Regions from separate parts of the Arthrobacter sp. SLBN-100 genome, predicted to be linked through region 1. Evidence: predicted binding sites of a transcription regulator. Region 1 holds the regulator's gene; each other region holds the start of a gene.
What was found. Region 1 encodes LexA, which represses DNA repair genes until DNA is damaged. Its sites were predicted from a motif close to TCGAACANNTGTTCGA; they were not measured.
Positions count from the first base shown of each region.

Region 2: the regulator LexA is predicted to act here: its motif matches at 4,639-4,654, upstream of FBY31_RS04040 (DUF6504 family protein).
Region 3: the regulator LexA is predicted to act here: its motif matches at 6,648-6,663, upstream of FBY31_RS08000 (LysM peptidoglycan-binding domain-containing protein).

Region 1 is NZ_VFMY01000001.1:4,606,471-4,616,461, reverse strand. It holds partial or broken gene hisH (imidazole glycerol phosphate synthase subunit HisH) at 1-357, opposite strand, end outside; gene hisB (imidazoleglycerol-phosphate dehydratase HisB) at 354-974, opposite strand; gene FBY31_RS21210 (histidinol-phosphate transaminase) at 1,035-2,153, opposite strand; gene FBY31_RS21205 (LysM peptidoglycan-binding domain-containing protein) at 2,351-2,707, opposite strand; gene lexA (transcriptional repressor LexA) at 3,089-3,823, shown strand; gene FBY31_RS21195 (ATP-dependent DNA helicase) at 3,894-5,951, opposite strand; gene hflX (GTPase HflX) at 5,944-7,524, opposite strand; gene FBY31_RS21185 (class I SAM-dependent methyltransferase) at 7,952-8,575, shown strand; gene dapF (diaminopimelate epimerase) at 8,547-9,491, opposite strand; gene miaA (tRNA (adenosine(37)-N6)-dimethylallyltransferase MiaA) at 9,615-9,991, opposite strand, start outside.
Region 2 is NZ_VFMY01000001.1:869,925-879,915, reverse strand. It holds gene FBY31_RS04080 (DUF2177 family protein) at 1-164, opposite strand, end outside; gene FBY31_RS04075 (lipoate--protein ligase family protein) at 181-927, shown strand; gene FBY31_RS04070 (mycoredoxin) at 1,030-1,287, opposite strand; gene FBY31_RS04065 (SOS response-associated peptidase) at 1,406-2,167, shown strand; gene FBY31_RS04060 (VOC family protein) at 2,194-2,616, opposite strand; gene FBY31_RS04055 (chorismate mutase) at 2,636-2,956, shown strand; gene FBY31_RS04050 (hypothetical protein) at 2,975-3,364, opposite strand; gene FBY31_RS04045 (hypothetical protein) at 3,508-4,395, opposite strand; gene FBY31_RS04040 (DUF6504 family protein) at 4,684-5,022, shown strand; gene FBY31_RS04035 (DNA polymerase III subunit alpha) at 5,019-8,507, shown strand; gene thrS (threonine--tRNA ligase) at 8,624-9,991, shown strand, end outside.
Region 3 is NZ_VFMY01000001.1:1,708,993-1,718,983, forward strand. It holds gene FBY31_RS07960 (multicopper oxidase family protein) at 1-273, shown strand, start outside; gene FBY31_RS07965 (hypothetical protein) at 313-1,257, opposite strand; gene FBY31_RS07970 (AMP-binding protein) at 1,393-3,099, opposite strand; gene FBY31_RS07975 (putative quinol monooxygenase) at 3,214-3,492, shown strand; gene FBY31_RS07980 (thioredoxin family protein) at 3,578-4,000, opposite strand; gene FBY31_RS07985 (ABC transporter ATP-binding protein) at 4,157-5,080, shown strand; gene FBY31_RS07990 (ABC transporter permease subunit) at 5,077-5,877, shown strand; gene FBY31_RS07995 (acyl-CoA thioesterase) at 5,905-6,450, opposite strand; gene FBY31_RS08000 (LysM peptidoglycan-binding domain-containing protein) at 6,862-7,848, shown strand; gene FBY31_RS08005 (CBS domain-containing protein) at 7,998-8,429, opposite strand; tRNA gene FBY31_RS08010 (tRNA-Tyr) at 8,615-8,696, opposite strand; gene FBY31_RS08015 (hypothetical protein) at 8,875-9,129, opposite strand; gene FBY31_RS08020 (YajQ family cyclic di-GMP-binding protein) at 9,312-9,803, shown strand; gene htpX (zinc metalloprotease HtpX) at 9,957-9,991, opposite strand, start outside.

The DNA of each region.
Region 1 (9,991 bases):
GTGCTCCACGCCTGCTTCGAACAGCACCTGAAGGCCTACGCAGATGGCCAGGACCGGCCGGCCGCCGGCGATCCGCCGGCCCATGAGGCGGATGCCGTCCACAGCTTTGAGCTCACGCATCACGGTTTCAAAAGCACCGACGCCGGGAACCACCAGGCCGTCAGCGTTCAGGACATCCTCTGGCTTGGAGCTGAGGATCACCTCGGCGCCTGCGCGCTCCAGGGCCCGGACTGCCGATCGGACGTTCCCGGAACCGTAGTCGAGGACCGTGACAGTGGGTTTCCCCTCGGGTGACGGCAGCTTCTGTGAAGCTGAGGGATCGATGATGGCGCCGTCCCGAAGGACCTTGCCGCTCACAGCGCACCCTTGGTGGAGGGAATGCCCTCGACGCGGGGATCGGACTCAACGGCTGCGCGCAGGGCACGCGCAAACGCCTTGAACTGGGCTTCGACGATGTGGTGCGGATCCCTTCCGGCGATCACATTCATGTGCAGGCAGATGCCCGCGTGAAGGGTGATCGCTTCAAAAACGTGGCGGGTCAGCGAGCCGGTGAAGTGGCCGCCGATCAGGTGGTACTCCTGGCCTGCAGGTTCCCCGCCGTGCACCAGGTACGGGCGGCCGGATACGTCGACGACGGCGTGGGCCAGTGCCTCGTCCAACGGCACGGTCGCTTCGCCGAAGCGGCGGATGCCGGCCTTGTTCCCCAGGGCCGTGCGCAGCACCTCACCGAACGTGATGGCAACATCCTCCACCGTGTGGTGGACGTCGATGTGGGTGTCACCGGTCGCCTTCACCGTCAGGTCAATGAGCGAGTGCTTGCAGAGCGCGGTGAGCATGTGGTCGTAGAAGGGCACCGACGTGTCGATGTCCGAGATGCCGGTACCGTCAAGGTTCATCTCCACGAGCACGGAGGACTCGCTGGTGGCACGCTCCATGCGCGCAGTCCTGGCCGCATTGGATCCGGTGGAACTCATGGTCAAGTGTCCTTTGGGAAGAAGGAGTGGTTCAGGGCGTCCAGCGCCGGTAGTTCCAGTCTAGGCCGGAAGCTTGGCCTGGCTGGCAAGGATGCTTTCCAGGGAGGTGAGGAAGGCTGTGGTTTCCGTCTCAGTGCCCGCGGTGACGCGAAGGTGGCCCGGAATTCCGACGTCGCGGATCAGCACGCCCGCATCGAGCAGCTCCTGCCAGACCTGGTGCGGGTTCTCCAGCCCGCCGAAAAATACGTAGTTGGAGTCCGAGGCGGCCGGCTTCAGGCCCATCCTGGTCAGCTCCGCCACAATCCTGTCGCGCTGCTTCTTGATGTCCTCAACGTCCGCCATCAGGGCCTCGCGGTGCTGAAGGGCTGCCAGGGCGGTGGCCTGCGTGATGGCGGATAGGTGGTACGGCAGCCGTACCAGCCGCAGCGCATCGGTGACCTCGGGGGCGGCTGCCATGTAGCCGAGGCGCGCGCCGGCCAGGGCAAAGGCCTTGCTCATGGTGCGCGAGACAATCAGTCGTTCCCGGCCGGGCAGGAGGGCCAGGGCGCTGGGCGTTCCGTCATGCGCGAACTCGTGGTAGGCCTCATCAACGATGACGATCGCCTGGCTGGCTTCGCCTGCCTCGTACACCGCCTCCACGACGTCCGGCCCGAGGCCGGTACCCGTAGGGTTGTTCGGAGAGCAGAGGAAAACGATGTTGGGCTGAAGTTCCTTGACCTGCAGGGCGGCAGATTCAGCGCTGAGTCCGTAACCGTCGGCCCGTTCACCCGCAACGTATTCGGTGTCCGTACCGCTGGCCAGCAGGGGGTACATGGAGTACGTGGGCGGAAAGCCCAGCGCGGTGCGGCCGAGGCCGCCGAAAGCCTGGAGAATCTGCTGGAGTACCTCGTTGGAGCCGTTGGCCGCCCAGACGTTCGACGCATCGAGCCCGTGCCCCAGGTACTCCGCCAGGGCCTTGCGCAGCTCAGTGAATTCCCGGTCCGGATACCGGTTGAGACCTGCCGCAGCCTCTGTCACGGCCGCACTGATGGCGGCGCGGACGTCTGCGGGCACACCATGGGTGTTCTCGTTGACGTTGAGGAGGATGGGGACATCCAGCTGGGGCGCGCCGTACGGGGTAAGCCCACGAAGGTTGCTGCGGAGGGGAAGCCTGTTCAGGCGATCTAGCTGGTCATTCACCTGAACAGTTTAGTGCCCGTGCCTGAGACCGGAAAATGTGACGGTCTCCTGTTCGCGCTCAGCGTGCAGCAACGATGCGATCCGCTGGCGTGCTTTGCGGGGCGCCTTCCCGGCCGCCGTCCCAACGCAGCTCCGAAAGCGGGCTGATCTATTGCCGGCTGGTGGGTGCCTGGTGCTGACGCAGGGCACCGCCGGTGCTAGGACGTGGGCACGTACAGCTGCTGCCCCGGGAAGACCGCGCCGGCACTGAGGTTGTTAAGCTGCACGATGTCCGCCACAACGTCACGGGCATCGCGCTCAGGGGCAACGGTACCGGCAATGGCCCACAGCGACTGGCCCGATTGCACGGTGACGGTGACCGTGGGGGTTATGGAAAGGTCCGCCGTGGAATCTGCGGCCTTTGCCGGCGAGTTGAAGAAGCCGGCCAGGGAGAGCAGCAAAGCCGCCAACAGGACCAGGGGGATGCCGATCAGGACTATCTTCCCGCGTCTGGTCAGGCGCAGCGGCGGCAGGGGTGCCGGACGCTCCGGCTGCCGGCCGGCGGGCGGCGACATGAGTTGATGCACTGAAAGAAGCTGCGGACGTGAACCCTGTGAAGCAGATGTAGCTGACATGAACTGAGCCCTCCTGGACCTGAACGTGCTGCCCGATGTTCCCCCCGGTGGCCGCCGACTGACCCGGACCTTTGTTCGGGTTTTCGAATAACCCGAACCGGAGTAGAACAAATGTTCGAACTTTGCTTTCTCTGTTTTAGCACCTATCAACGAATAATGTCGAGACTCGCTAGAACAAATGTTTGAAAATGCAGTGTGGCTGGCCTAGCTTTGAAGACAAGAACAACCACCTCTGAAGTTGATCAGCAGGGTCTGACAATTACGGCGGCAACCCCAGGTCCGGGCCGAAAAGCCAGGGCAAACTGAAAGGCATTGGCGAATATGGCAGCAGCAGCCGCCGGGGGAAGGGCAACCTCCCAACCGAAGAAGACCGCCAAGGGCCTGACGCCGCGGCAGAAAAAAATCCTCGAAACCATCCAGCGCTCCGTCAATGACAACGGCTATCCCCCGTCCATGCGGGAAATCGGCGACACCGTGGGCCTGGCAAGCCTGTCCAGCGTTACCCACCAGCTGTCGCAGCTGGAAAAGCTCGGCTACCTTCGCCGCGACCCGAAACGGCCCCGCGCCATGGAGGTGCTGATGCCTCTCACCTTGGACGGTGGTTCAACCAGGCCGGCAACGGAGCCCTCTGCCCTTCCGCCGGGCAGCATCGGCACGGTGACCGAACTTCCCACCGCCATGGACACTGCCATGGTTCCCCTCGTGGGCCGCATCGCTGCCGGTGGTCCCATCCTGGCCGACCAAGTGGTGGAGGATGTCCTGCCGCTTCCCCGCCAACTGGTCGGCCAGGGGGAACTGTTTATGCTCAAGGTGGCCGGTGATTCCATGGTGGACGCGGCGATCTGCGACGGCGACTGGGTGGTGGTGCGCCGCCAGGCCGACGCCGCCAACGGGGATATCGTCGCGGCGCTGCTGGACGACGAAGCCACCGTCAAAACCTTCCGCCAGCGTGACGGCCACACCTGGCTGCTCCCGCAGAACACCCAGTACGAACCCATCCTGGGCGACCACGCCACCATCATGGGCAAGGTTGTGTCGGTGCTCCGCTCGCTCTAAGGAGCGGCGCCAGCCATTTGTCGGCGACGTCAGCCGTGTGCCGGCAGCGCGAAGGCGTCCCCGGGCAGCCTCAGGCGTTCTCCTGCGCCAGCCGCTGCAGCGCCGCGATGGCTGTCTTCCGGTCTGTCGTTGGCCAGAAGGGCGGCAGCGCCCCGCGAAGGAACCCGGCGTACCGTTCGGTGGCGAGCCTGGAGTCCAGTACCGCCACCACGCCTTTGTCACCCGTCGAGCGAATAAGCCGTCCGGCTCCCTGGGCCAGGCGGATCGCGGCATGGGTGGCCGAAACGGACATAAAGCCGTTACCGCCCGCCTGCGCTACTGCACGGGAACGGGCAGTCATCAGCGGATCGTCCGGCCGCGGGAACGGAATCCGGTCAATGACCACCAGCCGGCAGGACCCGCCGGGAACATCCACACCCTGCCACAGGGACATGGTGCCGAACAGGCAGGTATCGGGTTCATCCGCAAACTGCTTCACCAGGGCCGTCATGGTGGAGTCGCCCTGGCAGAGAATGGTGATCCCCAGCTTTGGCCGCAGCGCATCGGCCGCTTCCTCCGCGGCGCGTCGGGAAGAAAACAGGCACAGCGCGCCGCCGTTGGATGCCCGGATCAAGGCTTCGAGCTCGGCCAGTGACTCCGGGGACGCTCCACGGCCGGGTTTGGGCAGGTGGCCGGCCACGTAGAGGATGCCCTGCTTGGGGTAGTCGAACGGTGACCCCACATCAACGCCGGTCCAGCTGGGTGCGCCCTCTCCGACGAGGCCCAGGCCTCCCGCGGCGGGCTCGAAGGCGGAGCCGATGGCCAGGGTTGCAGAGGTCAACACCACCGTATGGCCGGCGAACAGGCCCTCACGCAGCCGCCCGGCCACGGACAGCGGGGCAACGTTGATGAGCGCGGGCGCTGTCTCGTCCGGCTGGGAATATCCCTGCTGCGGGTCAAAGGAACTGGCGCGGGAGAACCACACTACTTCCCTGTTCTCACGGGCCGCCAGGAGCCGTTCGCAAAGTTCCAGGATGACCATCAGCCGGGAGCGGGCTAGCTGCCGCCCGCCGTCGGCAGTTGTACTGCTGTCCCCCTTGGAATCAGACAGGGCCGCCCGGCAGGCCTCACGCAACTGGTCCACGCAGTCCAGCTGCTCATCATTCAGGCCGTTCGGCAGCAGCCCGTTGGGGACACCCGCCAGGGCAACCTCCAGGTTGGCGGCAGCGGCGTTGAGCGCATCCACGGTGATGGCGGTGTGCTTGCGGGCACCGGCAGCAGCTGCATGCACCATGGCCACCGAGAGCTGTCCGGAAACAGCACCGGTCACCCTGTCCTGGAGCTCGTGGGCCTCATCAACCACCACCACGTCGTACTCCGGCAGCACCGCCAGGCCTTCAAAAGCGCTGACGGCGAGCATTGCATGGTTGGTGACCACAACATCGGCCTCGGCGGCGTTCTGGCGGGCCAGCTCGCTGAAGCATTCTGCCGCCATGGGGCACTTCTGCGCCCCCAGGCATTCCATTGACGTGACGGAGACTTGCCGCCAGGCGCGGTCCGTAACGCCGGGCAGGAGCTCGTCCCGGTCCCCGGTGGTGGTCTTCTCCGCCCACTCCCGCAGGCGGACCACTTCCTTGCCGAGCTGGGAGGCCGGACCGCCTGCCGCCGCCGCAAAGTGCGGCACGCTGGTGTCCTCCCCCAGGGAAAACAGCTGGCCCTCGGCGGGTTCCTCGGAGGGAAAACCGCCTTCGAGTTTATGCAGGCACACGTAATTCGACCGGCCTTTGACCAGCGCCACTTTGACGGGCCGGTCCAGGGCGGGAGTGATGGTTTTCAGGAGCCGGGGAAGATCCCTGCCCACGATCTGGGTCTGCAGGGCAAGCGTTGCGGTGGACACCAGGGCCGGCTTGTTGCTCTCCAGGGCATGGGCTATCAGGGGTATGAGGTACGCCAATGACTTTCCGGTACCCGTGCCTGCCTGGACGAGCAGGTGGTCCCCGGTTTCGATGGCCCGCGCCACCTGCCTGGCCATCTCGTGCTGGCCGTCCCGGCTTTGCCCGCCCATGCCCGCAACGGCCCGGTCGAGCAGTTCGATGACGAACTGCTCGCCGGCCGCCCCTGTGACTTCGCCAGCCACGAGGTCAGTCATGGGTGACGAATGATTCCAGTTCAGCCGCGAGGCCTTCCCGGACTTTGACAACTGCCCGGGTACCGGCTTCGTCATGGTCAACGCTGATGATCTCGGCATCCGATTCGTGCAGCTTGCTGACCAGGTCCCCACGGTCGTACGGAATGAGCAGCTCGAGCTTGACGGACGGACGCGGGATGGCCTCGCTGATGGCCTGCAGCAGCTCGGGAATGCCTTCCCCGGTGCGCGCCGAGACCACAACGTGCCGCGGTTCGCGCTGCTTCAGCCGTTCCACCACAAAGGGATCGGCGGCGTCGGCCTTGTTGAGCACGATGATCTCCGGAACCTTGCGGGCGTCCACTTCGCTGAAGACCTTGCGGACTGCGGCGATCTGGCCCTCAGGGTCCGGGTGTGAAACGTCCACCACGTGCAGGATCAGGTCGGAGTCCGCCACCTCCTCGAGCGTGGAGCGGAAGGCCTCCACCAGCTGCGTGGGCAACGACCGGACAAAACCGACGGTATCCGCCAGCGTGTAGCCGAGTCCGTCAGCAGTTTCTGCCTTCCGGACTGTGGGATCCAGCGTGGCGAACAGTGCGTTCTCCACCAGCACCCCGGCGTCCGTCAGGCGGTTCAACAGTGAGGACTTGCCGGCGTTGGTGTACCCGGCAATAGCCACCGAGGGCACCTCATTACGACGGCGGTTGGCGCGTTTGGTCTCGCGGGCAGGCTTCATCGCGGCAATCTCCCGCCGCAGCTTGGCCATGCGGGTGCGGATCCTCCGGCGGTCCAGTTCGATCTTGGTTTCACCGGGACCACGCGAACCCATGCCGGCCGCAGCACTGCCCACCTGGCCACCGGCCTGGCGGGACATCGACTCGCCCCAGCCGCGCAGGCGCGGCAGCAGGTACTCGAGCTGCGCCAGCTCCACTTGGGCCTTGCCTTCCCGGCTCTTGGCGTGCTGGGCGAAAATGTCCAGGATCAGCCCCGTCCGGTCAATCACCTTGACCTTGACGATGTCCTCAAGGCCACGGCGCTGGGAAGGAGCCAGTTCGGCGTCCACCACCACGGTATCGGCGCCGGTGGACATCACGATGTCCTTCAGCTCCAAGGCCTTGCCGGACCCCAGGAACGTTCCCGGGTCCGGCTTGTCGCGGCGCTGCACCAGTCCGTCCAGGACCTCTGAACCGGCCGTTTCGGCGAGGGCGGCGAGCTCGCGCAGCGAGTTCTCCGCGTCGGCGAGGGTTCCTTCAGACCAAATGCCTGCCAGGACCACCCGTTCAAGGCGCAACTGCCGGTATTCGACTTCGGTGACGTCTTCGAGTTCGGTGGACAGCCCTGCCGTGCGCCGCAGGGCGCGGCGTTCCTCGAGATCCTGCTGGTCGCCGTCGTAGGTTGTATGTTCTTCATCCAGGCCGGATATGGCCTGGGCTTTCCCCAGTACCCCTTTTCCGTCGCCGCGTTGCGTTGCGCCTGGCGTGCTGACGGCTTTGGCCGGGACGTCCTTGGAGAGAATCCGGTCGATGACAGCTTGGATTTCCTCAGGACTCATGTCCTGGGCGGCTGGATCGGATCCGGTGTTGGGCTGGCTGGTCATGGTCTCCTTAGAAGGTTCGGCATTTCCAGAATAGTGCCGATTGGTGGTGATTGGGGAAGTATTCGCGCTGGGCTGAGGGCCTGCGGTCATGCGGTTCTCCTGGATTGTCTCGCCGGGCAGCAAGCGGTCCGGCGGGTGGCGGCCACCCCATGCGAGGTGGCGAAGGGGAAGAGGCCGGAGAATCGGCGAAAGGGACAGCAGGAAGCTGACTTTCGAGTATTGTCCGGCGGCCGGAGCAAAACGCGTACGCGTGGTCCGGTGCACATGTGCGGAAGGCATACATGCCTGCATCGCTGTGGGACTGTTTCTTCGGGACGGGCGTGGCCCGTGCCGGCTACTCGAAGATCAGGAACATGGCTTTTACCCTAACAGACCGTCCCCGGCGCAGTTTCCCATTACGCTGCAAGGGGAACTACTCTGGCCAGTTATGGAGTCCGCACACTATTTCAGCTCATCCCCCGCCGGCCCGTTTACCCGCAAGCCGCTCACGGTGGAACTGGCAGGGGAAACGCGCAGGCTGCAGACTTCAACCGGGATCTTCAGCCCGGACGGCATCGACAAGGGAACGGCGGTGCTCCTCGCCGAGGTCCCTGCCCCTTCGCCCACCGGCAACCTGCTGGACATCGGCTGCGGCTGGGGTCCGATTGCGCTGACCATGGCACTGCGGGCGCCGCATTCGAAGGTCTATGCGGTGGACGTCAACGAACGCTGCATCACCCTGACCAACGAGAACGCGGCGGCGCTGGGACTGGACAACGTGGTGGCCAGCACGCCCGATGCTGTAGACCCGGACGTGCGTTTCGACACCATCTGGTCCAATCCTCCAATCCGGATCGGCAAGGACGAACTGCATTCCCTGCTGACGCTGTGGCTGCCCCGCCTGGCACCGGGTGGAACGGCTTGGCTTGTGGTGCAAAAAAACCTGGGCTCGGACTCGCTGCAGCGATGGCTGGCGGCAGAACTGGATGATTCTTTTGCCGTGAGCCGGGAATCAACGTCCAAGTCGTTCCGGATCCTGAAGGTCAGGAAAGCGTCCCGGTTGCCACAATAACGGCTGGCCCGCTGAGCTCCACGTGTTCATGGCCACCGGGGCCGGCGAAAAATTTCACGCCCACTACGCCTCCGGGAACGTGTACCCGCCAGGTGTCGGGCGCTTCCGCTCCTGCCCAGTGCCGAATGGCCACGGCGGCGGCGCATGCCCCTGTACCGCAGGACTGGGTCTCCCCCACACCGCGTTCGTGGACGCGCATGGTGACTGAACCTACACCGTCGTGCACCAGCGGTTCGGACGGAACCACAAACTCCACGTTGGTGCCGTTGGGAGGCACCGGGTCCACCACAGGGGCCGTATACAGGCGGGTCCCTGCCAGTTCCGGGAGTTCGGCGAGGGCAACCACGGTGTGGGGGTTGCCCATGCTGACGGATAAGGCGGGACGGGGGACTTCCAGCCCGTCCGCAGTCACCAGCGAGTCCATAGCCTTCGCAGTGGCCTCACCCGGGAAGATGAACTCCCAGGGGCCCATATCGACGGCGTAATCTGCGCCTGTCCGCACCACCGTTTTGGCCCCGGCGCGGGTGCCGATGGTGAGCGCACCGCCGTCGGGCAGGTCTACCAGGCCCTCCGTGCGGAGGAAGTGCACGAAGACGCGGACGCCGTTGCCGCACATTTCAGACAGGGACCCGTCGCCGTTGCGGTAGTCCATGAACCACTCAGCATCAGGGGTGCCGGTCAGCAGCTCCCGGCCTTCGGGCAGGAAGCGGGACGGGACCGCCCGGATCAGGCCGTCGCCGCCGATGCCGCGGTGGCGGTCGCACAGGGCGGCCACCTGCTCAGCCGCTATGGTGTGCTCGCCCTCCGGATCGGCCACCAGGACAAAATCGTTGCCGGTACCGTGGCCCTTGGAGAAGCGGAGCCCGCCCAGCGTCCGGAAGGCGTGCTCGGTTGACTCGGCAAGGGTTGCATCCATGGTGTCAAGGGTACCGGCCGGAATGGGCAGGCCCGAAACCGGGAGTTGTTGTCCGGAAAACCCGGCGCTCCGGCGGCTGGAACCCGGCATACCTGGACCAAAATTCCAGTGGTCAGCAGGCCCTCAGCTGCACAGCGCGGCCGCGCGGGAGGTCAGTGCGGGGTCCTGCCAGTCCAGCCAGCTGATGCGTGGGTCGGCGCGGAACCAGGTGAGCTGGCGGCGGGCGAACTGCCGGGTGGCCACGATGGTTTCGTCCGCGGCCTCCGCCACTGTTGCCGCGCCGTCGAGCACCCGCAGGAACTGTGCGTAACCCAGGGCGCGCGGCGCTGTTTTGCCCTGCCGCAGGCCTTGGGCTTCGAGCCACTGCACCTCCGCAAGCAGGCCGCTGTCCACCATGCGGTGCACGCGCAGGGCCAGCAGCTCACGCAGTTGCTCCCGGTCCACCGTGAGGCCGATCTGCACCGCGGGCTGGAAGTACTCCCGCTGCGGCATAAAGGAAC
Region 2 (9,991 bases), 3.7 Mb from region 1:
CCGGCGATGTAAATGAGGTAGAAGGCCACGGCGTAACCTAAGTTTGGCCTGTCCGCCAGCAACTCGCCGATATGGCTCCGGTAAAACGGATTCATCAGCTTGAGCCAGATGGCATCAATCACTGCGAATGCGGCCGCAACAACAAGGAATTGCAAGATGACCATAGGGGAGCTTAGCAACATGCATCATGCCGATCCGGGAACCCGCACGCTGACAGTGGTGCGGCAGGAGGTTTCGCTCGGCGCCGGGCGGGACCTGGAATTTGGCCTGGAGCTCCTGGCCAAGGCAAGGACCGGCGGGATCGGCCCCACGCTTCGCCTGTACCGGCCGGCCCCCACCGTGGCGTTCGGCCAGCGGGACACCCGGCTGCCGGGCTTTGAAGCAGCAGAGCAGGCCTGCCGCGACAACGGCTTTGAGCCGCTGGTCCGCCGCGCGGGCGGCCGGGCCGCCGCCTACCATCAGGGGACCCTGGTGGTGGACCACATCGAACCGGACGCGGACGCGATCGCCGGATCAAAAAGCCGGTTCGGGTACTTCGGCGGGCTGTTCGCCGAAGCCCTGCGCGGTGTTGGGGTGCACGCAGCGGTCGGGGAGATCCCCGGCGAGTACTGCCCCGGGGAATTCAGCGTGCACGGCAACGAACAGGGCGGATCCCGCCGGGTCAAGCTCGTAGGCACCGCCCAGCGCGTAGTGGCCGGCGGCTGGCTGTTCAGTTCCGTCATCGTGGTGGAAAACTCCGCGCCCATCCGCAAGGTCCTCACCGACACCTATGCTGCCCTCGGCCTGGACTGGGACCCCGCCACGGCCGGGGCAGTGAACGACCTTGTACCCGGCGTGGACGTCGCAGCGGTGGAGGAGGCCCTGCTGGCAACGTACGCCGGCCACGCCACCCTCGGGACTGCACCCTTCAGCAGCCTGGGGGCATAAGCGAGAAAAACGGGACCAACACCAGGTTGGTCCCGTTTTTTGCCTGCCAGCCGTTTTGGCTGAGTGGCCGTGGCTGAAGTGCCGTTTTGGGTGGCTTGCCGCCTAAGCTGCGAGGCGGGTCTTGACCTCGGCAGCGGACGGGTTGGTGGCAGCGGTGCCGTCCGGGAAGAGCACGGTGGGCACTGTGCGGTTGCCGCCGTTAAGCTGCTCCACGAGTTCGGCGGTGCCTTCCACGTCCTCGATGTTGATCTCGTTGTAGCCGATGCCCTGCGCGTCCAGCTGCTTCTTCAACCGGTTGCAGTAGCCGCACCACGTGGTCGAAAACATGGTAATGGTGCCGGATTCGGGAGTGAAGTCCATAAGTTCTCCTATGAGTGGTCCAGGGGTTCCTTCCTTTCAACGGTAGCGTGCAGGCCGGTATTCCCCGGCCCTCCGCCCTTCACATGACAGCTCATGCGGGCGGTGGCATGCTGGAGCCATGTGTGGACGTTATGTGATGGCACGTGCTGTGGGGGACCTCCTGGCCGAGTTCGACGCCGGGCTCGAGGAGGAGGCGGACGTCCCGCCGTCCTGGAATGTTGCGCCAACGGATGACGTACCCATCGTCCTGGAGCGGCTGATTGATGACGAAAAGGCGCCCAGGCAGGTGCGCCAGCTTCACGTGGCGCGGTGGGGACTGGTGCCTTCCTGGGCCAAGGACCCCGGCATCGGTTCGCGGATGATCAACGCCCGGAGCGAATCGGTGCTGGAAAAACCGGCCTTCCGCAAGGCAGTGCAGTCACGCCGGTGCGCCGTCCCGGCGGACGGCTACTACGAATGGAAACAGGGGCCAGGGAAATCGAAGCAGCCCTACTATGTGCACCCGGGGGAGGGCCACGGCCTGGTTTTTGCGGGGCTCTATGAATGGTGGAAGGACCCGGCCTGGCCGGCTGGGGAGCCGGGCGGCTGGATGCTTTCCACGTCCATCCTGACAACCGACACGCCGCCGCCCGGGACCGAAGACAGTGTCTTCGGCAAGCTGACGGCGCTGCACGACCGGGTTCCGCTGCCGATGGACAAGTCCACCATGGAAGCGTGGCTGGACCCGCAGGCCGACGACGCGGCCGCCCTGGTGGACCTGGTCCGGTCCGGGGTCAAGGACGTGGCGTCGGACTGGCATGTCGATTCAGTGGGCAAGGACGTGGGCAATGTGCGCAACAACGGGCCGGAGCTGATCCGGCCGGTGGAGGCCCTTTTCTAGAAGTCCACGCCCGGGCGGGACGCGACCTAAACGGTGACCGTGCCGCCGTCGTCCACTGTCCAGGTGGGGTTGTAGGCCACCTCCCAGCGGAAGCCGTCCGGGTCCGCGAAGTAGCCGCTGTACCCGCCCCAGGGCTGGGTGATGGGTTCGGCAATGATCTCGGCGCCGGCCGCGGCGGCCTCCGCCATGACCCTGTCCACGTCCTCGGTGCCCGGAAGGTTGTGGCTGAGCGTGATGCGGGGGACAGGACCGGGAGCGCTGACACCGGCATCGGCCTGCATTTGGCGGACATCCCAGAGGGACAGCACCAGGCCATGGTTCACCTGGATAAACACCACATCCCCCGGAACCTCGCGGTGGACCGGCCAGCCAAGGCCGTCAACGTAGAACGCGCGGGACGCCGGCACGCTGCGGACGCCTAGTGAAATGAAGTCGACTCTGGGCTGCATGGTTCGATACTGTCAGAGGATGGCGACAATACAAGGAAACGATAGAGATGCTTTGGCCGACAAGGAACAGCTCGCTGCCGTCCGGATCGCCGTTGATGAGGTGGATGACCAGATTGTCACCCTGATCGCGCGCCGCGAGCGGCTGATCCGGATCGCCGGAACCCTGAAGGGTGACGACGCCGAGGTCCGTGCCCCGGGCCGCGTGGAGCGGATTATCGAACACGTCCGTTCCGCAGCCGAGAAGAAGGACATCGACCCGGACATCGTCGAGTCCACCTACCGGGCCATGATCTCCGGTTTCATTGAACTCGAACTCCGGGTCCACAAAGAAAACAGCTGAGCCGCGCCGGCCCAGCTGTTACAGGTTCTCCTCGACGGGAACACCGGACTGGAATTCCCGGCCGTCAGCCTCGCTGAAGCCGGTCATTACGTGCCCCTGGTCCAGGCCGTAAATGGCGGTGCGCGGAAACTGCCCGGTGATCCTGCTCTCCGAGTGGGTTACCCCGGCAAGGTCATAGTTTTCTTCCAGTCCTTGTTCCCGGTTGAACGAGTAGAACGCAATGGCCTCCCCGTTCATGAATTCAATGCACAGCCGCCGTTGCGTTGAATAATCCGGAGTGGCGCCCACCAGCCCCACTACATATGCGCCCGACCCCGGAATGGCTCCGTCGATATCGAACGTTGCCACCAAGGTGGAGTCCTGGGCCTGAATCGTTGCCTGCTTGAGGAGTGCGTCATCGGTACTCATGGCACAATCCTGCTCCCTGCCGTTCGGTCCGTCCACCCCCGGTTGCGGAAAGCTCAGTTTGGAAAGCGCAGGAAGCCGGAGGGACTTCCGTGTCCCTCCGGCTTCCTGCACATCATTGATGGGCGCAGTGGTTCAGAGGCCCGCTAGCCGCAAGTGACGTCCACGAAATAGGTGTGGTCGCCTTCAGTGTGGTCGGCAACCGTCACGCTGACCTGTGCCCAGCCCCGGTTTCCGTTGACTGCCTTGCCTGCAGGAGGCTGAACGGAAACAATGGTGCAGCCCGGCTGGCTGTTGACGCGGATACCATGGGTTCCCTGTTCGGCTGCCTCAAAGTGCGCCTCGTGGAAGGCCAGTACTGCTGGGTTCCATTCGGAGTACTTGATGTTGCCGGCGCCGTTGGTGTCCGTCCAGTGCGCGGCATAGCCGTCCATGGCCACGCCGTTCTTCCAGAAGCGCACATCAATTTCGACAATCAGGTCGTTGCGGACCTTGAAGTTGTCGGTCTTGCTGTAGCGGGGAACGAAGCAGTTCTTATTGCCCGGTGCAGTACAGTCCAGCAGGTTGGTGGGGGACACCCACACCTTGTAGACGCCGCCGTTGTTGGGGGTGTCGTTGTAGGGGAAGAGCTGGACGGTGATGCCCTTGTCTTCACCGTCGGTTCCGGTGGCGTGGGCACAGCCTCCTGAAGGAGCTACGTCTGTGATGACGCCACTGGCATCAACCGTGAACTGCCGGCACGCCACCGGGTCGGTCGAGAGCAGAGTCTTCCCGGAGGGGTCTGTCACTTGGTAGGAGTAGGTTCCCGCCGGAAGACCCGCGGCATCGTCGGGGGCGTTGATGCCGGGACCGCCGTTGAGATAAACGTCCTCCTTGGAGTCGTAGATGTTGAGGTTGACGGGCACACCGCTGCCATCGGTGGTGAAGATGGCTCCTGATAGAGGGGTGTTTGTGGGCGCAGCAGTGGCAGGGCTTCCGAGCATCGCCATCGAAGCGAGAAGGATGCTGCCTGGGATAACAAGCTTTTTGTACATTGTTTTACCTCGGATCTCTGAGTCCCAATGAACTCTGACGCGCAGTCAGCGCGGATCCCAAAGCAAGAGGCGCGCTGTGAAAGACCCGGTTAAGGGCCTATCGTCGGCTGCACCTCAGATGGCTGAAAGCTTAGGATCCTGCTTGCCTGTGCCGCAATGGGTTTCAGCCCCAAACCTGTTCTGCAAGCTGCCCCTAACCCCCCTTCTATGCTTTGGCTGCGGCCCGGCGTAGACTGGTACTGTTCGAACAGATATTCGAATAAGGTCTTTTTTACCGGGAGGCGCCCCTTGGGTATGTTCAGCGAATCCGTTGACGTCTCCTGCGCCCCTGACGGCCACCCGGTGGCTGTTGTTTGGGCGGGTCGTGCCTATTCTGTGTGTGCCGAACCCGTCCGCTGGTACGAACGCCGCCAGTGGTGGGCCGAAGAAACCCGCGCACCGCTGGGAAGCGGCCCCGGGCTGGTGGACCACGAAATCTGGCGGGTCCAGGTGCAGCGTTCAGCCCCGGGCTCCGGCGGATTCAAGGAACAGGAAGAGACGCTCACCCTTGACCTCACCCGTCACATCCGCAGCGGCCGCTGGCGGCTCCTGCGGATCCATGACGCCCTGCGCCCCAGAACAGCATGAGCTTCACGCACCTCCACGTCTCCACCGCATTCAGCGCCCACTACGGAGTTTCCTGGCCCGAGGAACTGGCGCAGGCCGCTGCTGCTGACGGCGCAAGCGCGCTCGGCTGCACGGACCGGGACGGCCTGTACGGCACCATCAAGCACCTCAAAGCGTGCATGGGTTCCGGCATTGACCCCATCGTAGGGGTGGACCTTGCGGTCTATGACGACGACGCCGATCACCGCACCCAGCTGGCAGGCCGGGTGGTGGTGCTGGCCCGCGGCCACAACAACGGGGCCGGCTACCGCGCGCTGTGCCGGTTGGTGTCCGACGCCCACGCCCGCACCTCGGGTAAAGCCGGTGGAGCTGTGCCCGTAGCCGTGACCAGGGCTGAACTTGCCTCCCGCGCCCTGGATCCCCACACCCTGAAACCCGTGCTGATGGTCCTGATCGGGCCGGATTCCGACGTCGGACGTGCCATGGGCGGGCGGCGTTACCTACGGCCGCGCACCCTTTTCAAGCAGTGGCTGGATGCCATGCCGGCAGGAACTGTTGTGGCCGAGGCCGTTTCCCAACTCAGCGCCCCGGGAAAACCGTTGAGCACGGCGCATGCCGTCCGGATGCTCAAACTCGCGGAGGAACACAACGTCCCCGCAATCCTCAGCAATGCGGTCCGGTACTGCGCGGAGGACGGCGCCGCAACCGCAGACGTACTGGATTCTGCACGGACCCTGAAATCCCTTCCGGAACTGGCCCAGGAACCACTGCTGCAACCCAACGGCCAGGGCTGGCTGAAATCCTCACACCAGATGCTGCAGCTGGGTAAGGAAATCATTTCCGCAGCAGGCTATGGTGCCGAAGACCTTAACAGGCTGATGGCACAAACAGAGGCGCTCGCCGATGCTTGCAGGATTGACCCCGTCACGGACATGGGCTGGAAGCAGCCGGTGGTGCCGGAAGCTGCGGTCATCGGGATCAGCCAGGATCCGCACTTGGAACTGGTGCAGCGCTGCCGCGCCGGGATCGGCAGGAGGTTCCCTGGAATCGCCGGGAACAGCGAAAAGGAAATGCTCCACCGGCTCGACCATGAGCTGGGCATCATCCAGAACCTGGGGTTTTCCTCCTACTTCCTCACCGTCGCGGAGGTTTCGCGCATGATCCAGGAGATGGGGGTGCGGGCGGCCGCCCGAGGCTCCGGAGCCTCCAGCCTGGTCAACTACCTCATTGACGTCAGCCAGGTAAACCCGCTGCAGCACGACCTCATCTTCGAACGCTTCCTTTCCCGGGACCGGGCCACCTTGCCGGATATCGATATCGACGTCGAAAGTGCCGAGCGGCATAACGTGTACCACCGGATTTTTGAGCGCTTTGGTTCAGAACGCGTCACGCTCATGAGCATGCAGAACGGCTACCGGGCCCGGGGTGCGGTGCGCGACGCCGGCCTTGCCCTGGGGATGGATGACGGCGACGTGGGGGACATCGCCAAGCAGCTGTGGCGGTTCTCAGCCTCCAAGTTCCGTGAGGCGCTGCAGGAGAAGCCCGAGCTAAGGGAATTTGCCGGCCGGGTGGAACAGCGGGATTCCCACGGCAACCAGCAACTGGACCTGCTGGTGGACCTGACCGAACGCCTGGACCGTTTGCCGCGGCACATCTCCATGCATCCGTGCGGCGTGATCCTGGGTGACGCCACCTTGCTGGACCGTACCCCTGTACAGCCCAGCGGCCTGGGACTGCCCATGAGCCAGTTCGATAAGCACGACATGGATCCCATGGGCATGCTCAAGCTCGATGTCCTGGGCGTGAGGATGCAAAGTGCCATGGCATTTGCCGTTCGGGAGATCATCCGCATCCATCCCTCCAAAAAGGATGTGGTGGCAGCGGGCGGCCATGCCGCCGGGCCCGACGGCTCGGGGCCGGACTTCATTGCTGAGAACGGGCACATCGACCTCAACGCCATTCCCCTGGACGATGAGCCCACTTTTGAACTCATCCGGAGCACCCATACCCTGGGCTGCTTCCAGATCGAGTCTCCCGGGCAGCGTGAACTGATCGGCAAGATGGCGCCCCGGGAGTTTAATGACCTCATCATCGATATCTCGCTTTTCCGTCCGGGGCCCATGAAGTCGGACATGGTGCGGCCCTTCCTGGAACACCGCCATGGGTTTGCCCCGGAGGTCTACCCCCACCCGCTCCTGAAGCCGGTGCTCCAGGAAACCCACGGGGTGACGGTTTTCCACGAGCAAATCCTGAGGACATTCGACGTGATGACCGGGTGCGGGCTTGCTAAGGCCGATGAATTCCGGCGGGCCCTCAGCAACGAGGTTGGGGAATCCCAGGTGGAGGAGTATTTCCGCAGGCAGGCAAAGATTAAGGGCTTTTCCCCCGACGTCGTTGACAAGGTATGGGGAACCCTGAAGTCCTTTGCCAGCTTTGGGTTCTGCAAAGCCCATGGTGCTGCCTTCGCCGTGCCTACCTACCAGTCAGCCTGGCTGAAGGCGCACCACCCTGAAGCTTTCCTGGCCGGCCTGTGGGAGCACGATCCGGGCATGTATCCCAAGCGGCTCCTGGTGGCGGAGGCCAGGCGGCTGGGGATCCCCATCCTTCCCCTGGACATCAACCTCAGCAAAGGGGAGTACCAGGTGGAGCGGATCCGGCAGGGCCCGGATGCCGGGAAGCTCGGGATCCGGCTGAGCCTGAACGGGATCTACGGGTTGTCCGCCACCGAGCTGAAAAGGACTGTTGCCGGCCAGCCGTACGACTCCCTCGCAGACCTCCGGGCGCGCTCGCGGCTGAGCAAGCCAAGCATCAAACGCCTGGCCCAGCTGGGTGCTTTTGATTCCCTCCACCGTGAGGCGGGCGGAATGGCCAACCGGGCAGACCTGGTCCAGCACCTGACACGGCTGCAAAATGCAGGCAGCGGACGGAAAGGCGTCGAAGTGCTTGAGGGGCAGCTGTCCCTCCCCCTGGGCGATGTAGAGCTGCGCAACGTCAAACCTGGGCTGCCCGCGCCTACCCTCGTCGAGAATGTCCGGGCTGAGCTGGACCTGATGGCCATTGACGTCAGCAGCCACCTGATGGAGAGCCACCGTCCCACGCTGGACAGGCTTGGTGTGACTACGGCGGACAAGCTCCTGGGCCTGCGCAACGGGACCGAGGTCCTGGTGGCCGGGGTGCGGGTAGCCACCCAGACGCCCCCCATGCGCGGAGGCAGGAGGGTGGTGTTCATCAGCATTGATGACGGCACCGGCTGCATCGATTCGGTCTTCTTCCATGAGGCCCAGGAAAATGCCGGCCTTCTCCTGTTCGGAACCCGGCTCCTGCTCATCCGCGGCACCACCAGACGGACAGGCCCCCGGGGAATCAGCCTCAGCGCAAGCATGGCCTGGGACCTCAGCCGCACCGAAAGCCTGCCGTTCCCAACTCCGGCCGACCAGGACGGTGACGGCCCGCATCCCCTTGACGGGATCAGCAGGAGCCTGGCGATTACTGGTTTTAGCGGTTGAGTCTGCCGTGTGCCGCTTTGGTCGGCCCTTCGCGGAACCGATAGCATTGACGGTGGCTGGCTGTGGTCCCCGTATGCCACAAGCTATGAAGCCTTAACTTTGAATAGGAGACACCCGTGTCAGATGCCCAGCAGATCACCCTTCTCGTCGATGGCGAAGAGACCAAGGTGACTACCGGGACAACCGGTGCGGAACTCTTCTTTGAGCGCCGTGATGTTGTTGTAGCCCGCGTCAATGGCGAGCTGAAGGACTTGGACCAGGAACTGCCGGAAGGCGCCGCGGTTGAGGGTGTCACCATCGATTCCCCGGACGGGCTGAACGTGCTCCGCCACTCCACGGCCCACGTGATGGCCCAGGCGGTCCAGCAGCTGCGCCCCGACGCCAAGCTGGGCATCGGCCCGTACATCACCGACGGCTTCTACTTTGACTTTGATGTCTCCGAGCCCTTCACTCCCGAGGACCTCAAAACCCTCGAAAAGATGATGCTCAAGATCGTCAACCAGAACCAGAAGTTCGTCCGCCGCGTCGTCTCCGAGGACGAGGCCCGCGAAGCGATGAAGAACGAGCCCTACAAGATTGAACTGCTGGGCAAGAAGAATGATGCTGCCGAAGCCGGCGAGGGCGTCAACGTCGAGGTGGGCGCCGGCGATATCACCATCTACGACAACGTTGAGCGCAAGGAAGGGACCACCGTCTGGTGCGATCTCTGCCGCGGCCCGCACCTGCCCAACACCAAGATGATCTCCAACGCCTTCGCGCTCACCCGCTCGTCCTCGGCCTACTGGCTGGGAAACCAGAAGAACCAGCAGCTGCAGCGGATCTACGGTACGGCCTGGCCCACCAAGGAGGCTCTCAAGGCGTACCAGGAACGCATCGCGGAGGCCGAGCGCCGCGACCACCGCAAGCTCGGCTCTGAACTGGACCTGTTCTCCTTCCCGGACGAACTCGGCTCAGGCCTTCCCGTCTTCCATCCCAAGGGCGGCATCATCCGCAAGGAGATGGAGGACTACTCGAGGCAGCGCCACGTCGAGGCAGGCTACGAGTTCGTGTACACGCCGCACATCACCAAGGGCCACCTCTACGAAGTCTCCGGCCACCTTGACTGGTACAAGGACGGCATGTTCCCGGCGATGCACGTGGATGCCGAGCTCAACGAGGACGGCACCGTACGCAAGCCCGGCCAGGACTACTACCTGAAGCCGATGAACTGCCCCATGCACAACCTCATCTTCCGGTCCCGCGGGCGCTCATACCGCGAGCTGCCGCTGCGGCTGTTCGAATTCGGGTCGGTTTACCGGTACGAGAAGTCCGGCGTCGTGCACGGCCTCACCCGTGTGCGCGGCATGACACAGGACGACGCCCACATCTACTGCACCCGCGAGCAGATGAAGGACGAACTCACCAAGACCCTGAACTTCGTCCTGGACCTGCTCAAGGACTACGGGCTCAACGACTTCTACCTGGAACTGTCCACCAAGGACCCG
Region 3 (9,991 bases), 2.9 Mb from region 1:
GAGGTGCATCCGATGCACCTGCACGGCCACCACGCCGTTGTCCTCTCGCGCGGCGGCATTCCGGCGTCGGGAAGTCCCTGGTGGGTCGACTCCCTGGACCTCCATCCCGGCGAGTCCTACGAGGTGGCCTTCCTCGCCGACAATCCGGGGATCTGGAGCGACCACTGCCACACCCTGGCACACGCCGTCGACGGCCTCGTAGCGCACCTCATGTATGAAGGGGTCACCACACCGTTCACCATCAACGGCGCGCAGGGCAATCAGCCCGAGTAGGAGGCAACGCGGGGTCACTTACGGCCCTGTAAACACCGGTTATCGGGCGGAAGGTGACCCGGCGTTCCAGGGAGAGCGCGACGCCCGTCTGATCCTGCCAATAAGCTCCCGAAAATCGTCGGCGAGGTCGTCTGCCGTTGGTTTGAAATAGGACCAGCCTGCGTTGATGAAAAATTCGTCGCGGCGATTGTCGCGCGACTGCTGTTCCCTCGATCGGTGATGCGCGCCGTCGTACTGCACCGCGATCCGGTATTTCCGGTAACCAAGGTCCGCTGCCGGCGACCTCGGATCGTGGGGATCGATGCGGAGCTGCAATTCTGGTTCAGGAAGGTGCGCGTCCAGCAGCGCCAGCCGGAGGAACGTCTCCGGAAACGAATCCGACCCCACCCGCATCTCATCGAGCGCCAGTCGCGCCTTCTCAACGCCCTTCATGTTTGGATGCTGCCGGATCAACAGGCGCAGCCCGTCCTTATACGCAAAGGGTATGTTTCGGAACTCCAACTCCGGCCGTGGAACCCGGATCAGCTGGTCTCCCATGGCCACGAGATATTGCAGGGGCAGCTCATGGGCCAGGTCAAGCCATGTCCGGGCGGGCCCGCTGACCCTGATCCCATCCAGCTCCACCACTTCACCCGCAATCACATGCACGCGGTGACCGATGACGCCGGCCCGCCGGACCCGGGGCAATTCGTGCGGCTTACTGAGGTGGACACGCGGCTCCCGGCCCAGCCAGGGAGGAAGGCCCAAACCGCAGAGGATCGCCGCTGTCTCGTGGGACACCCAAGCGTCCGGCGTGGCTGCACAGAGCACGCGTGCCCTCTCAACCAGGTCGGGGTCCCGGCCAGCGTGGGCCCGAATCAGACGTCCGGCTCCCACCAGATCCTTGGCACGCAATCGCTTTGGTGCAACACCCAGATCTCGTGCCTGATAGATCGTGAAAGGAAGCTTGGCGAGATCCTCGGGGAGCGGCCTGGCGATAACCATGGCACCAAGTTTGCACCCCGGAGGAACATTTACTGAGGTTATCCACAGGGCGACCTCAGCGAACCCGACGCGGGGTCAGTTACTGCCCATAAAACGCCAATCATCGGGCGAAAAGTGACCCCGCGTTGTGGTGGGTCAGAGCCCCAGCCGCGCCACGGCTTCCTCGCGCATCTCCACCTTCCGGACCTTCCCCGAGACGGTCATCGGGAAGCTGTCCCGGACATCGACGTAGCGGGGGATCTTGTAATGGGCGAGCTTGCCCCGGCAGAACTCGGCAACGGCGGCGGCATCCACCGGTTCTGCACCGGGCTTGAGGATGATGCACGCCATCAGGTCCTCCCCGTACTTTGTATCGGGCACCCCGATCACCTGCACGTCCTGGATGGAGGGATGCGTGTAAAGGAACTCCTCAATTTCCCGCGGATAGATGTTCTCCCCGCCCCTGATCACCATGTCCTTGATCCTGCCCTCGATCACCACGTAGCCGTCCTCGTCCATCCGGGCCAGGTCGCCGGTATGCATCCAGCCGTCTTGATCAATTGCCTCCGCGGTTTTGTCCGGCTGGTTCCAGTACCCTTCCATCACCGCGTAGCCGCGGGTGCACAGCTCCCCGATCTGCCCGCGCTCCAGGACATCGCCCGAGCCCGGATCAACGATCTTGCTTTCCAGGTGCGGCATGGTCCGCCCCACGGTCTCCGTCCGGTGCTGCAGGGTGTCACCGGCCCGGGTCATGGTGGACACCGGCGACGTTTCGGTCATCCCGTAGCAAATGGCAACATCGCGCATGTTCATCTCCGAAATGACCCGGTTCATCACCTCGATGGGGCACAAAGAACCGGCCATTACCCCCGTGCGGAGCGTGGACAAATCGTAGGAGGCAAAGTCGGCCAGCGCGAGTTCGGCGATGAACATGGTGGGCACCCCGTACAGGGAGGTGCCGCCGAAGTCCTGAACGGCTTCCAGCGATGCCGCCGGGTTGAAGCCACGGCCCGGGATGATGGTGGCCGCGCCGTGGCTCAGCGCATTCAGGTTGCCGATCACCATTCCGAAGCAGTGATAAAACGGCACCGGGATCACCACCCGGTCGTGCTCGGTGTACCCCAGCAACTCCCCTATCGAGAAGCCGTTGTTCAGGATGTTGTGGTGCGTGAGCGTGGCCCCCTTGGGAAAGCCCGTGGTCCCGGAGGTGTACTGCAGGTTGATCGGATCGTGCGGGCTGAGTTCAGCCATGCGCGCCTTCAGTGCGGCATGTCCGACGCCGTCCGCCCGCCGAAGCAGCTCAGCGTAAGTCAGTTCCGCGTCACTGAGCGGGACGGCGCCGTCGGACACTTCCCCGCCGGTCCCCTCCCAGCTGGTTCCTTCCCCGCCCGGCAAGGGAAGGAACACGAGTTCACGCAGGTCGGGGCACTCTGCGAGCGCCTTGCGGGCCATCCCCACGTAGTCGCTGTTCCGGTCCGAGGGCGCCGTGACCAGCATCCGCATGCCGTTCTGCTTCACCACGAACTCCAGTTCGTGGCTCCGGTAGGAGGGATTGACGTTGACCAGGATCACGCCCGCCTTGGCCGTGGCGTACTGAAGCAGCGTCCACTCGGCGCAATTCGGGCTCCAGATGCCCACCCGCTCCCCCCTGGCAATGCCAAGGGCGAGCAGTGCACGCGCCAGCCGGTCCGCGTCGTCGTTCATCTTGGTGTAGCTCCACCGCCTCGCGTCAGCACCAGGCACTGGGGCGGCCTCGATCAGTGCGTCGTGGAGCGGGAACCTGGCCACCATCCGTTCGAAGTTTCCGCCGATGGTCTCCTCGAGCAATGGGACGTCAGTGTCCCCGGCTGTGTAAGCGCGCATGAGGGCACGCTACCAAGTGGCCCCCGGCAATAAAAGCACCGGAGGAGCGCAACACTTGGATGGCCGGTGTCAACAGGAGCGGGGCTGCAGGCGGTGGCCGGTATTGTGAAATCCATGAGTTCTCCCATTGACCTGCAGGCAACGTTCATCCCCAACGACGGCGAGTTTTACCGTGTAAAGCTGGCCCTGGAAATCGCTATTGACGAGGTGGTGAATGAACCCGGCTGCATCCGTTACGAGCTGACGGAAGCCGCCGAGGAAAAGCTGGTGCTGACCGAGCAGTGGGCATCGGAAGAGGACCTCGCGAAGCACTCCAAGGGCATCGCCGTCCAGGACCTGAACGAGTCCTTGAGCGCGCTGCTGGCCGAGCCCGTCAAGCTGGAACGCCTGTAACCCCCGCACCTCGTTTAACACGGTAGCGGCGCCCTCCTTGTGGAGGGCGCCGCTACGAAGTTTAAAGAGGATCAGGTGCCGGGTATCACGCTTCGGGGATCTGCGTGCCGTCCTGCGGCCCCGCCGACTTGCTGGCAGCTGCTGCTTCTTCCCGCTGGCGTGCCACATGGGCGTGGACCTCGTCCATGTCCAGTGCCTTGACGGCATCAACAACCTGTTCCAGCTGCTGGGCGTTCAGCGCGCCGGGCTGCGAGAAAACCAGCACCTTTTCGCGGAAGGCCATGAGCGTGGGAATGGACGAGATGCCGGCCTCGGCTGCGAGCTGCTGCTCGGCCTCCGTGTCCACCTTCGTGAAGAGGACATCCGGGTGCTTATCGGAGATTGCCGAGTACGTGGGGCCAAACTGCTTGCAGGGGCCGCACCATTCTGCCCAGAAATCCACCAGGACAATGTCATTGCCCTCAATGGTCGATGCGAACTGTTCGCCGGTGATGTCAAGGGTAGCCATGTTTCAACGGTACCCGCGCCTGGCCGGCATGTCTCGGCCGTAGCCGCCTGTTCGCTGCCCGCGTCATCGGGAATAACCTGGCGCGGTGATGTACAGCAGGTCCGTAAGGCCTTATCTTAGGGTCATCAGCTGCGCTGCTGCAGCAAAGGAGGGCTCGTGGCCACTGCTGTCTCCGCGCGCTCCCTTGTCAAAAAGTTTGGCCGCCGGGAGGTTCTCCACGGCGTTGACTTCGACGTGGAGGCTGGGTCCGTCTTCGGTGTCATCGGGCCCAACGGGGCGGGAAAAACCACCACAATGCGCTGCCTGCTGGACATCATCCGGCCCAACGGCGGCGAGGTGCGTGTGCTGGGTGTGGATCCCCGGCAGGGCGGGCCGGAGCTGCGCCGCCGCATCGGCTACCTTCCCGGCGAGCTGTTCCTTGAGGGCCGGGTGACGGGACGGAAGCTGCTGGCCCACTATGAGGCCATCAGCGGCCCGGTTCCGGCCGGCCGGATTGACGCACTCGCCGAGCGGCTGGGACTGGACCTGGACCGCCATACGCGCAAGCTGTCCAAAGGAAACAAGCAGAAACTGGGCCTGGTGCAGGCGTTCATGCACCAGCCGGAACTGCTGGTGCTCGATGAGCCCACCAGCGGCCTGGACCCCCTGGTCCAGCAGGAGTTCCACGCCATGGTGCGCGAGGCACGGCACCGGGGCCAGACCATCTTCCTGAGCTCACATGTCCTGAGCGAGATCCAGCAGACAGCGGACACCGTGGCCATTCTCCGGGACGGGCGCATCATCACGGTTGAATCAGTCAATAGGCTGCGCGAAGGCGCCGTGCGCCGCATCCGCCTGACAGCGTCCGGCATTGGAGCGCACGACGCCGTTGCGCTGCTGACCGGTGTTCCCGGCGTCGGAAAGGTGGAGGTACTTGAGTCCGACGGTGCCGTCACGCTGTCCGCCAACCTGGAGGGCGCCATCCAGCCCCTGGTCCGGCGGCTGGGTTCGTTCGAGTTGACGGACCTTGTCCTTGAGGAACCGGACCTGGAGGACGCGGTGCTGAAGATGTACTCCGGCCGCGGCGAGGAGGTCCGGTGAACACCGCCCTCCCGCTTTTCCGGCGGGCCTTCTTCGATACCTGGCGTTCCACGCTCGCCTGGGCTGCGGGTCTGGCGGCCGCTGCGTTCCTCTACCTGCCCCTCTACCCGTCCATCGGCGGCAGTGCCCAGATGCAGGAATTGATGGACGCACTGCCCGTCGAGATGACCAAAGCGCTGAACTATGACCAGATCGCCACCGGTCCCGGCTACACCCAGGCCACCCTGTTCGGGCTTCTTGGCTTCCTGCTGATGACCATCGCATCGGTGGCGTGGGGCGCCGCCGCTGTGGGCGGCGACGAGGAGTCCGGCCAGCTGGAGCTGACACTCGCCCATGGAGTACGGCGCGTGCAGGTGGTACTGGAACGTGCCCTTGCGCTGCTGCTGCGGGTTGTCCTCCTGGCCGGGATTGTTTTCGTCCTGGTGCTGCTGCTGAACGGGCCGTCACAACTCGGCATTGACCCCGGAAACCTGTCGGGGGCCGCGGTTCTCTTCGCCGGACTGGCGCTGCTCAGCGGCACCGCTGCTTTATGCGCAGGTGCCATCACCGGCCGCCGGACGTATGGGATCTCTGCCGGTGCGGCGGTAGGAGTTCTCGGATACGTGTTCAACGCCGTCGGCCGGCAAAGCCAGGATGTGGAGTGGCTGCTGGACATCAGCCCGTACCACTGGGCCTACGGCAACGCACCCGTGGTCAACGGAGCGGACTGGGCAGCGGCCGCGTGGCTTTGGGGTATCTCGGCGGCACTCGTGGCGCTGGCCGCCGTCGCGCTTGAACGGCGTGACGTGGGAGCCTAAGCCTCTGGGGCGATCTCCTCGCCGGCATCAGCCCCAGAGATGCGGCGCCGGCGTCCGGCTCCCCGGCAGGGCGCTCGAAGCGCGCCACTCATGGACCCATTCGGGAAGCACCAGGTCCGCCGGCGGCTGGCCGAACTCCCGCAGGATATCCTCCTGGCTGACGGGCAGGCCCTTATGGACCAGCCTGGTGGCGATGTAGGCACGCGCGTACACCTCCCTGTCGGCCACCATGCGCTGCTCGAAGTAGATGGCCTTGGCGTCCAGGCCAATGATTCGGGTTTCGATGGTGTACTGCTGCCACAGCTGGAGGGACTTGCGGAAGGAGACGGTTTCCGCGGCCACTACGGGACCCCAGCCCCGGCGGCGCATCCGCTTCCACACGCCGCTGCGGACCATCAGGTCGAACCGGCCAAGGTCCATCAGGGACAGGTACATCCCGTTGTTGACGTGCATGGCGATATCGATGTCCGTGGGCAGCACGCGCAGCGGCAGCGACGAGTGGTCCCAGACGGTCAGCGGCGGCCGGCGGGATGAGGTGAGGAGCAGCAGGAGGGTTCTCAACAGCAGGTGCATGCCTTCATGTTACCTGCGGGTAACATCCGGGCGGCCAGTGCCGGTAAAGCCTGCTTCCTGGCCTGCAGCGGCAGGTAGTGCCCAATAGCGGTTTTGAGTATCCGGGACAGCACTCCCAAGTACCGATCCAAAATATTCGGGTAATCCCTACTGGTGCCCGCCCCCTCCCGCACTTCCTAGACTCGGGATTCCTAGGACCGAACATGTGCTGGCCTGTTCACCGGGTAGCTTCCGGATGGCAGTGCCTTCTCGCGGAGCTTCCGTATCTTCTGGGTATGCGGACGCCTCCATCATGCGCCGCCGAAGGCCTGCCCTAAGGCTGGGCGGCCGGTGCATCACACCTCGATCCGTCCTGCCCCGCTCCCTGCGCCTTGCAGCTGCATGGCTGGACCGAATCCCGATGGGCTACCCATGAACCAGCCATACTCCTCTACCCCCGACGCTCCAAGCCGTAGTTTCGCCACCGATGTCCCCCGCTCCGACCTGGCAGTGGGCCGGCCCGCTATCAGCAACAAGCTGTGGGCCGGGATGGCCACCGCCGCAGTTGTGGCGGCAGTGGGAGTGGGAGCGCTTGCGGCACCTGCCACCCTCGCTCCAACAGCTACGACGGCGGCGGCTCCCGTTGCCGGGGCTCTCTCCCAAGCGCAGGGCACGGTCGCGGATGCTGTGGGCGCCGGTTCCGCGGAGTCTGTCCAGGCGCCGGCAGAGGCGCCCGCAGCTGACCCGCCTGCCGCGGAAGTGCCGGCTGAGGCGGCACCGCCGCCACCCGCCGTCGAGCCCGCCCCTGCCCCTGAGCCAGCCACTGAGCCAGCAACCGCCGCCGGCGGAAACCAGTACACCGTGGTTCCCGGCGATACGGTCGGCGCCATTGCAGCCAGGTTCGGCGTGGACATGAACGCCATGCTCGCTGCGAACGGGCTGGGGCAGTACAGCATCATCCTCCCGGGACAGACGCTGGTCCTGACCGGTCCGGCCGTCGCTGTACCCGCCGCGGCACCTGCTCCTGCTCCCGCTTCGGCCCCGGCCCCCGCAGCTGCCCCGGCGCCCGCCCCGGTTGTTGCCGCTCCTGCCGTCCGGACCATTTACATAGCCGGAGCGGGCGGGCAATCCATGGTTGATGCCTGCATCGGGCCCATCCATTACACCCCCAACGACGGCTACTCCCTCTTCATCACCGAGCACGATTTCTGCGGCGGCTGGGCGCGGTTCTCGGGAATCGGGGTGGGTGAAACGGTGAGCATCCCGGGCTACGGAACGTACACGGTGACGGGGCGCGGGCAGGTGCCCAACCCGGGGACCACCAACGACGTCATCAATGTGTTCGGCGGTTTCCCCCGTGCGATCCTGCAGACCTGCATCCCGGGAACCAGCCAGATGCTCCTGATTGCGTTGAACTGATAGCCCTGGCCCTGCCCGCCCGCGTGGATTCCTAAGCCTGTCCGCGGCTCCTAACCTTCAAGGCGGGGATCCGCGGACAAGGCCAGGACCAGGCATAACTAACGCCACGAAGCGGACCTTCGTGGCGTTGGGTTAGGAAAACCGCCCGGCTAGGCGTTCATCCGTTTGCGTTCCGAGATATGCTCCACCAGCTCGCCGACGCGCTGTTCCGAGTAATTGCGCGCGATGTCTCCCTGGCTGATGATCCCAACCAACTTGTGGTCGGCGATGACCGGAAGCCGGCGGACCTGATGCGTCTCCATCATTTCGATGGCCGCGTCAATGTTCGCATCGGCGTCTATCCAGTAGGGCCGGCCCGAGGCGAGATCGCGGGCCATCATTTCGCGGGGATCATGCCCGGCAGCAACACACTTGAGCACAATGTCACGGTCGGTGATCATGCCCCTCAACTTGCCGTCGTCACCGCAGATCGGCAACGATCCGCAGTCAAGGTCCAGCATCATCCGGGCAGCATCTGCGAGGGACTGGCTTTCCTTAATACACTGTGCGTTCGTAGTCATGAATTCACGTACGGCACTCATTTGTCCTCCTTTATCGATTCTTTGATCGACGCAGGCATCGGGTCGCTTCCGCCGATGTTGCCAGCCTACGCCCGTGCCCCGGCCATGTCGACGGCGGTTTTGCCGCCTGCGTGGGCCGCTCCCGCGGGTGCCTGGAGACACGAAAAAGCCTCCGGAACCTGTGGTTCCGGAGGCCTTTCCTTGGGTGGCAGATGAGGGATTCGAACCCCCGTAGGCGTTGCCAGCTGATTTACAGTCAGCCCCCTTTGGCCGCTCGGGTAATCTGCCGAACTTCAAAAGAAGTACCCGTAGATGCAGTCTTCGGAGCGTCCGTTTCCGGGCCGTTCCGCTTCCAGTAACCGCGGGCAAGACAACTTTACAGAACTTCCGCCGAAGAATCGAATCGGCGCGCAAAAGCCCGGAATGACGCGGAATTCCGGCCTTAAGGGCTCTCAGGAGGGTAGTGTCACGCCTCGCCCAGAATCCTGCCCGCCAGCTTTGCCTCGAACTTCACGGCCTGCTCCTCGGTGATCTGGTTCAACTGCACCGCCCGGAGCAGGTCCTCGCTGACGCCTTCCATCCGGGAGGACGCCTCCGCCACCGGGCTGAAAATGATGGAGGCTGCCACCGCCGCTGCCGCCACCGAGGTTGCTGCTGTTGCAACCGCCCCGGCTGCAGCCGAGGTGGTTCGTGTGACGTAGCGGATGGCTCTGCGGTGCATGGTGTTCCCTTCGTGCGCTTTCCTTCTCCTTCAACCCTGCCGGGACCTCCTTCGTTCCCCCGGAGCGTCCGCTGGGAGGGAACTGTGAAATACGGCGACCAACGGCGGCATCCGTATTAGGCTTGAATGCAGCGATCCCGGCCCTGTCCGCGGACAAGGCCCCCACCAGCACAAGGAGAGTCATGGCAGGCGAGTCAACGTTCGACGTCGTAAGCAAAGTGGACAAGCAGGAAGTGGCGAACGCGCTGAACCAGGCGCAGAAGGAACTCGCCCAGCGCTACGACTTCAAGGGCGTCGGCGCAGAGGTGGACTTCAGCGGCGAAAAGATCCTCATGAAGGCCAACTCCGAGGAGCGCGTCCTGGCGGTACTGGACGTCCTCCAGTCCAAGCTGATCCGGCGCGGCATCTCGCTGAAGTCCCTGGACACCGGCGAGCCCTACGCCTCTGGCAAGGAGTTCCGCCTTGAGGCTTCCATCAAGGAGGGCATCGCCCAGGACCTGGCCAAGAAGATCAACAAGCTGATCCGCGACGAAGCCCCCAAGTCCGTGAAGTCCCAGATCCAGGGCGACGAACTGCGCGTCACGTCCAAGTCCCGCGACGACCTCCAGGCCACTATGGCGCTGCTGAAAGACTTCGACGAGGCCGACCTGCAGTTTGTGAACTTCCGCAGCTAGCCGCCCCCCGCCGTCGTTTTCGACGCGCCAAAATTCTGCCGCCACGCAAAGAGGCTGGCGCGCCCCAAACATGGGCAGCGCCGGCCTCTTTGCGCGTCGAGGGGAACTCTGCGTGTCGGCCAACCCAAGAGTCCGTTCCGGCCACGACCTGAATCAGCGCAGCGGCCCGCCTGCCATCCGTTCCAGCC